DNA from 2 places in the Clostridium intestinale genome. Region 2 is predicted to be linked to the other one. Evidence: riboswitches for the same ligand, from Rfam matches in the RefSeq annotation. Region 2 holds a riboswitch; the other holds the start of a gene.
What was found. Region 2 has a riboswitch for thiamine pyrophosphate ahead of thiT (energy-coupled thiamine transporter ThiT). Riboswitches for the same ligand answer to the same signal wherever they lie in the genome.

Region 1: it holds a riboswitch for thiamine pyrophosphate, as region 2 does, so the genes downstream of both, thiM (hydroxyethylthiazole kinase) here and thiT (energy-coupled thiamine transporter ThiT) in region 2, are expected to answer to the same signal.

The regions. Positions count from the first base shown of each region.
Region 1 is NZ_CP121166.1:2,298,668-2,303,097, forward strand. It holds gene P8F83_RS11935 (transposase) at 1-233, shown strand, start outside; gene P8F83_RS11940 (ribonuclease Z) at 366-1,274, opposite strand; gene thiE (thiamine phosphate synthase) at 1,394-2,017, opposite strand; gene thiM (hydroxyethylthiazole kinase) at 2,007-2,816, opposite strand; TPP riboswitch at 2,893-3,004, opposite strand; gene P8F83_RS11955 (DEAD/DEAH box helicase) at 3,129-4,430, shown strand, end outside.
Region 2 is NZ_CP121166.1:3,216,120-3,220,549, reverse strand. It holds gene P8F83_RS16565 (YhfM domain-containing protein) at 1-514, shown strand, start outside; gene P8F83_RS16560 (Mrp/NBP35 family ATP-binding protein) at 541-1,392, shown strand; gene P8F83_RS16555 (ferredoxin) at 1,462-1,650, shown strand; gene thiT (energy-coupled thiamine transporter ThiT) at 1,686-2,393, opposite strand; TPP riboswitch at 2,468-2,567, opposite strand; gene P8F83_RS16545 (hypothetical protein) at 2,599-2,808, opposite strand; gene P8F83_RS16540 (PadR family transcriptional regulator) at 2,876-3,328, opposite strand; gene P8F83_RS16535 (DUF3048 domain-containing protein) at 3,604-4,430, opposite strand, start outside.

The DNA of each region.
Region 1 (4,430 bases), 920 kb from region 2:
ATCTCATATTCAGTAAAAATGTTAGAGAATTTGTACACATACGAGCATTAATAGTAACTATGATACGATCTTTATGTGATATCAATATAAAATCTATATGTAGTATATTGGGTAATATTTGTGCATCTAACGTATCACGCCTGTCTTCAGTTGGCGTAGATTTATTAATGACTAATAGGATTTATTCAAACTTAATTGACGAATATGTTACTTTAAATTTAAAAGCTATGTAAGAAATCATATCTTAAAAGTTCTTTTAAAATTTTTTATTATTTGATAGTTAATTATGGACAAGTATCATAACTTTATAACTATTATTTATAAAAATCCTCATTTTCCCTATATGTTATTTAAATAACTAATACTTAACTGCCCCTAAAAGATATAGTTTTTATGAGTCTATCTTCCCCTATTACAACATTTTCAAAAATATCTTTAGCATTAACTAAATACCAACTTGGTTCTTCCATAGCTGGCGAGAAGTGAGTTAAAAGTAGTTCCCCTACCTCTGCATTTTTAGCTAAATTAGCTGCCTCTCTAAAAGTCATATGTTTATTTTTTATCGCTTTCTCTAGATCATTATCATCACCATAAGTGCCTTCACATATAAATATATAACTGTCCCTAACAAAGTTTATAATTTCATCTATAGGTCTTGTATCTGTTATTATTGATAACTTAATTCCTTTTCTATCACTACCTAAAACCATAGATGGATTAAATATTTTACCTTCAAACTCTATTTCATTTCCTTTTTGCAAAACATTCCATATATCTTTCGGTATATTATTTTCTAATGCATTTTCAACACTAAATTTTGGTGCTCTTTTTATATAAAAACTATATCCTAAGCAAGGAGCTGAATGATCAAGATTTAAAGTTGAGATATTAATAAAATTATCTAACTCTATAGTATCAATTGGATTTTCAATTATCTTAATATCATAAGGTAGATATGGACATATTACCCTTAGTGAATTAACTGTATTTTCAATTCCTTCTGGTCCTATTATTGTTAGAGGCTCTGTTCTTCCGCTATTTCCTATCGTAGATAGTAATCCTGGAAGTCCTACAATATGATCTCCATGAATATGAGTTATGCATATAATATCTATGGTTTTGAATCCCCAGCCAACCATTCTCATAGATACCTGAGTTCCTTCTCCACAATCCACTAATATCTTTCTGCCTCTATAATTTAATAAAATTGAAGAAAGATTTCTATTTGGCATTGGCATTCCTCCACCACAACCTAATAATGCTACATCTATCATAATATTCACCTCCTTGTTATATTATGCACTAAACTTATTAAATATTGTAATATATATGAGAAAAAATTGGGGACAGTTAATCATAAAATTTTTGCTTAACCGTCCCCCATTATACACTTTTATTTAAGCTTCGCAAGCATATCCTTAGCCGCCTGTTCAATATCATCTTTTCCTAAAATAGCACTTACAACTGCTATCCCATCTATTTTACTTTCCTTTAATAGTTCAGCATTATTTTCGTTAATACCACCTATTCCAACCACAGGGACGGTTAAGGATTTTTTTATCTCCTCCAAAAGATCTATAGATACTGAGCGAGCATCCTTTTTTGTATCTGTTGGAAAAACAGCTCCAATTCCTAAGTAGTCTGCTCCTTCTGCTTCTGCTAATTTAGCTTCCTCTAAAGTTGCGGCAGAAATACCTAATATCTTCTCTTCACCAATGATCTTTCTAGCAACTTTTGTAGGTATATCACTTTGTCCAACATGAACTCCAGCAGCATCAACAGCTAAAGCAATGTCAATCCTATCATTTATAATAAGGGGTACATTATGTTTGTCCGTAATCTTTTTAACTGCCACAGCTAAGTTATAAAAATCCAAAGAACTAATATCTTTCTCTCTTAACTGTACTAATGTAACCCCACCTTTAATACTTGCTTCTATAGCTTCACAAAGGTCTCTTCCTTTTAAAACATCTCTATCGGTAACTAAGTACATTGTATAATCTATATTATTGTTCATATACCTTACCTCTTTCTAAAATAACTTCTGAAGACAAGTTATATATTTCATCAATAATGTTTGATCTTAGTTTACCTGTCCCCTCATTTTCTCCTAATCTTTCATGAGCCTTTTCTCCTGCAATTCCCATAGAAACTACCCCAGCTAAAGCTGCTGTAAATGAATCCTCACAAACTCCTGCAAATGCTCCAGTTAAAGCTGTGCACATACATCCTGTTCCAGTAACTTTTGACATTATCTTGTGTCCATTTTCTACAATTGCAACCCTTTCTCCATCAGTAATTATATCTTTAGCTCCAGTGATTGCGATAACTGTCCCCCATTTTTTTGCAATTTCCCTAGCTAGTCCAACTTCATTTAAAGAACTTTCTTCTAAAGAGTCTACTCCTTTAGTTTTAACATCAGCTCCATATAAACTTTTTATTTCAGATAAGTTACCTCTAATTACTGAAAATTTCACTTCTTTAATTAACTCTGCTCCAACCTTATTTCTAAATGGAGTAGCTCCAACACCTACAGGATCTAAAACAACTGGAACTCCAAGTTCATTAGCTTTTTTACCTGCAGCTATCATTGATTTTACAGTATTGCTGTTAAGTGTTCCTATATTTATCACTAAAGCAGAAGCTATGCTAACCATATCCTCAACTTCGTTTATATCATCAGCCATAACTGGAGATGCACCTATAGCTAAAGTTATATTAGCACAATCATTAACAGTAACATAGTTAGTTATTTGATGAACTAAAGGAGACTTTTCTCTAACATCTTTTAAAGCTTGAACAACATTATTTTTCATAAAAAAACACCTCAATTAAAATTATTTTAAAACAAAAAAGACACAACCCATAGGATTGTGTTTAACTTCATAAAATACTATTAAACAAAACACTTCCTACGCTGGCATTATCCAGTTCAGGTACTAGGGTTAAAGAAATTTAGTTCTTACTCTCAGTTGGCTATCATCCAACACCCCTGTGCTATTTAAGTTATATTTTTATAATAGCACTATAAAAATTCTTAAGCAATAGAAAGAGAAAGTATTTTACTTTATAGGGTATAATGTTAATATAGTAGATACGTTATGAATTTATAGAAAAAGGTGAAATTGTTGAATAATATTAATTTTAAAGATTTTAATTTAAATCCTAATATTCTAAAAGCTTTAGAGGAATTAGGATACTCAAATCCTACAGATGTACAGAAAGAAGTTCTTCCTATAGTACTTCAAAAGAAAGACTTAATTGTAAAAGCTCAAACAGGTAGTGGAAAAACTGCCTCCTTTGCAATACCTCTATGTCAATCTATTGATGTAGAAATAAAAAATCCTAAGGCACTTGTATTAACTCCAACTAGAGAGCTTGCTGTTCAAGTTAAGGAAGACATAAATAACATAGGTAGATACAACAAAATTCGTTCTGTAGCTATCTTTGGAAAACAACCTATAACTAATCAAATAAATGAGCTTAAGCAAAGGGTTCATGTTGTTGTTGGTACTCCAGGTAGAACTCTAGATCATATTAAGCGTGAAACTTTAAATGTAAGTGAAATAGATTATTTAGTTTTAGATGAAGCTGATGAAATGTTAAGTATGGGCTTTTTAGAAGAAGTTGAAGAAATTTTATCTTATCTTCCTAAAAAGAAAACCACTTTGCTATTTTCTGCAACTATTCCGGAGCAAATTAAAACAATTTGTGATAGACATATGAAGTCTCCTAAAAATGTTGAAATAACTCCAAACAAGCTTACTGTTGAAAATATAAAGCAAGGATACTTTGACGTAAAAGATGAAGATAAGTTCTCTCTACTTGAAAAGTTACTTATAAAAGAAAACCCTGACAGTGCAATACTTTTCTGTAGAACAAAAGAGAATGTAGATACTCTTATTTCTAAACTTGAAGGTAAAAGATATCCATCAAAAGGACTTCATGGAGGTATGCTTCAGCCAGAAAGATTAAGAACTATAGATGAGTTTAAATCAGGTAAGTTTAGATTTCTTATAGCTACTGATATAGCATCAAGAGGTCTTGATATAGATAAAGTTTCTTTAGTTGTAAACTATGACCTTCCTATGGAAAAAGAGAAGTATGTACATAGAATTGGAAGAACAGGGAGAGCTGGAAACTCTGGAGTTGCCTTAACCTTTAAGACTCCTTATGAAGATAGATTCTTTCAAGAAATTCAAGATTATATAAATTATAAAGTTCCTAAACTTTCTCCACCTAGTAGAGAAGAATTTCTTGCAAATAAAGAAGACTTCAAGCTAAAAAATGAAAACTTCAAAAAAGTTACTACTAGTAAAAAGAAAGAAGTTTCAAAAGACATTACTAAGATATACTTAAACGGTGGAAAAAAGAAAAAGATACGCCCAGGTGACATAGTTGGTGCAATATGCAGAATCCCAGGAGTTGAA
Region 2 (4,430 bases):
GTTTAACTATGTGGTAGGGGTAGATGAAAAATCTAAAGGGAATTTTTATGATGAGAATAAAGTATATTATGTTTCTAGTAGAATCGATAATGACATAATTCAAAATCTATCTTTTGTAAGAAAACCAAGAGATTTTAGCACCATATATTATGGAAGCATATTGAAAGTTCTTGAAGAGAAGAAGAGTTATTTAAATGATGGCAACAAAAAAATAGGTATAGATATATTGGGAGATGTAGAGTGTACTAAATACATATTATCTAGGGATATAGAGTCTTTTAATAGCGATATGGCTAAGATAACTAATAATGTTAAAATAATAAATGGGAATAAGCAGGATTTTGATGTGATAATAACCGTTAGAAATCAAGGGTATACATCAAAAAAATTCAAAACTAACATAACTATTGAAAATAAGAATGACCATAGCTATGAGATTTATTATGTTTGGGGAGATTATGACCTTAAAGCATGGAGCATTCAAACAAGCACTACAAAACCGAAAGATTGGTAGTATATAGACTAAGGAGGAGTTTTTTTATGTCAAGTTGTTCAAGTTGTGCAAGCAAGGATAGTTGCAATACAAAAGACAAAGGATGTGGAACAAATACAGTGAGTATGAAAGTATTACCTAAATATGGAGAAGTAAAGAATATTATCGGAGTGATAAGTGGTAAGGGTGGAGTAGGTAAATCTACGGTTACAGGACTTATTGCAACTCAGTTAGCTAATAGAGGATATAAGGTTGGTGTTTTAGATGGAGATATAACAGGGCCATCTATGCCAAGATTTTTTGGTATAAATGATAAAAGAGCAGAGATGATTCCGCTGGATAATAATTCAAACTTTAAGTTTAAGCCTGTAGAGAGTAAATTAGGAATAAAGGTTATATCTATGAATTTACTTACTCCAGTAGAAGATCAACCAGTTATTTGGAGGGGGCCTGTTATAACGGGAGTATTAAACCAAATGTATACTGATACAGAGTGGGGGGATTTAGATTATTTACTTATAGATATGCCTCCAGGAACAGGGGATATAGCATTAACTGTAATGCAAAGTTTCCCATTAAAAGAAATTATAATCGTATCTACGCCTCAGGATATGGTTTCTATGATAGTTAAGAAGGTAGTTATTATGGCACAAAAGATGGGAATTAGCATAAGGGGAGTAGTAGAGAATATGTCTTATATTAATTGTGATAGTTGTGATCATAAAATAAAAATATTTAGCAAAAAGTCTGCTGAAGAACATGCAGAATATTTAGGGCTACCACTTTTAGCTGAGCTTCCTATTAATTTAGATTTAACAGAGGCTTTGGAGAATGGTACAGCTGAAGAGTATGTTAAGGAAGATCCACTTTATACATCGGTATTCCAAGGATTATATTAAAATTATTGAATAATATTTCCTTTATGATGACATACTAATTTTGTTAGTAATATCACAGGAGGGAAAAATATGAATGCTATAGTAGATAAAGATACTTGTATAGGTTGTGGATTATGTCCATCAATTTGTCCAGAAGTTTTTGATATGGAGGATGATGGAAAGGCAGGAGTTATCTCAGATCCAGTTCCAGAAGGTGCAGAAGATAGCGCAAAAGAAGCTGAAGAAAGTTGTCCAGTTAATGCAATTAGCATAGAATAATAAAAAAGCAACCGTAAGGTTGCTTTTTTGCTATTTTATGCTAGGTAGTTTTTGTTAGTTGCTTTTACTATTCTGTCTATAGGTAAAAATTTTATTATAACTAAACATATGATACCTTCTACCCCTACTAGTAGTCCATTTACAAAAAGTGAATAGACTATTGGAGACATTCCCTCTGGAGCAAAGCTTCCAAAGAAAGCAACGCCAGATATAAAGTGGCATAAAAATCTGCCAAATATGGCGACAGAAGTTCCGAGTAGCTTATTTTGCTTAAAGAATCCAGCTAGTCCTAGAGCTAAAAATGGAAGTGGATAGTCAAATAGGACTTGTACAGGATGTAGGATATATGGATCCATAAACAAGGTTATTATTCCATATAAGAATCCAGTCAAAAATCCTACTAAAGGACCATACATAAAGGCTATTATTAATATTGGAACCATACTTCCTAAGGTTACGCTACCTCCTTGAGGGAAGTGATAAAGCCTAAATACCTTAAGAACAGTTGCAAGAGCCAAGGCTATTCCAATCCTCGTTATTAATTGTGTAGTTATTTCGATTTTTTTAGCCTTTATAAGTACTATTAAAATAATTACACACCCTATAAGTGCAACTAAAGATAGCGGATGTTTAACTATCTCGCTAGTATTTGCTGGTAGATTAATAAAAATTTCTGCCAAGCTTTGAAAAAATTCTGTAAATATATCTTTAACATAAGTTAAAGCATCAGATAAATAATTCATAAAAACCTCCTTCTTTTTGTGCTTAAAGCGAAGAAGCAAAAAACCGCAACCTAATAAGGTTGCGGCATATTATACTTTAGATACTATCGCTTCCCTACGCTGGTATTAACCAGATCAGGTAAAAGGGTTAATGTAAGACATCTCTCAGCCATTAAGGCACCCCTAGCACATATTATTTTATTATATGCTTATAATATAATAGAAATTAGAAAAAATCAACTAACTTATCATTACTTATTTTATTTTGAGATACAGTACTTTCCTCTATGCCGTAAATGTTTGATGGATTTAGGTTAACTTCAGAACCAACTCTGCTTCCGTAAGGAAGATGAGAAATGGATACATTAACGCTTGTGCCATCTTCAAGTAGAATTACAGCATCATTGGAACTCATATCAATAATTTTACCTTTCATAATAAAAGCCTCCTAAAATAAGAATATACATTTAATATTCTTTATCTTAGGAGACTTTTATATACATTTAATATAAATCTGAGTAAATTATTTTAAATACTTTTAAAGCTTCTTGAATTTTGGGCTTAAGCAATTCTTTTCTTTCTAAAAACTCTGATTCGCCTAAAGGGGTAAGGGTATATATCTTTTGAAATTTCTTTTTTGGATCATCCCATTGACCCTCTATAAGACCTTCTTTTTCGAATTTTTTTAATATTGGATATATTCCTCCGGTTGATGGAACCCATAAACCTTTTGTTTTGTCACCAATCTTATGAGATATATCATTTCCGTTAGAAGGAGATTCACTTAAGATGTATAGTACATAGATAGGTAAAAGGCCTTTAGTAAAAACTTGCCCAACAGCATTATTTTCTTTATGCACTTTTTTTAATTCAGATAGCTTTTGTTTATACTCATTATAGAGCCGCTTTTCTTCTGCTCTAATATCTTCTTTAGTATTAAAGCTTGAATTTTTCATTAAATTATTCCTTTTCCAAAGTTATTCCTATAAGACCAGGTCTGATAGTTGAAAGTTTTAGATATGTAAAATACGTTTTCTGCAATTCTTTTTTAATAATATTATATAGATATTATAGGAAAATGTCTAACCTATATAGAAAATCTTTATATGTATAAGCTCTTATAGAGGTGAAAGTTATTTATAAATTCTGCATTGATAATTGTTAAAAATTATGGAATTCTTTATAGTAAACTAAATAAACTCCTAATAATTAAGGAGTTTATAATAAAAAATTATTCAATTGGGATAGTGACATCGTTAGAAATTATATGCCATATAGTATTACCTTTTGAAAGAGGAATCTCTGTATTGTTTGAATCTAAAAGCATAGTTTTAGAAGAATCTTTCCTCCAAGTACCCTTTACTATTTTCCCTTTAGAAAGTACATAAGCTTCACCTGAGCCATCTAATTTTATATTTAAGCGACCATCTTCTCTAGTTACTATATTTGTTTTTTGTATCACTATATTAGTAAATTTTAAAGCTTGATTTGTATTTGTATCTATGGCTTCTGTTCCATCCATTGATTTTACATAGTAGCCATCTTTAAAAACATAAGATGTGGAATAGTATTTATTTAATTTCAAAATTATCCTATCAAGTGGGTCTAAAAGGGAGTTATCCCAATATTCGTTGCTAAAAACAAGACTATTATTTGGAGTGTAGGACAACTTTTTATCATTTATATATTTCAAAAGTTTTTCTGAGGAGGTATATAAATTGTGAGGTGCTTTTCTCTTGTTGTCTCTACTGAAATAAGAGCCTTGAGCCATTTCGTTTATGCTCATATAGGTGGAGTCTTTCGCTATGGTATCTAGTGCTTCTTGACTTCCTCCACAATGAGCAAATGGGAGATTAATATCTTTTGCAATAGAAATAAAATAAGGTCTTGCACTTCTTACTGGACCTATTTTTTCAACAGAATTTTTATGGAATAGGGCTATGAATCTAGGGATTCCCCCTTCTGCCATGGTTTCGTATATTATATCAGCACCACTTAATCCACTTTGGGGTCTTGAGGAAGATGAATTTTCTACGATAACCATATAGGGTTTATTAT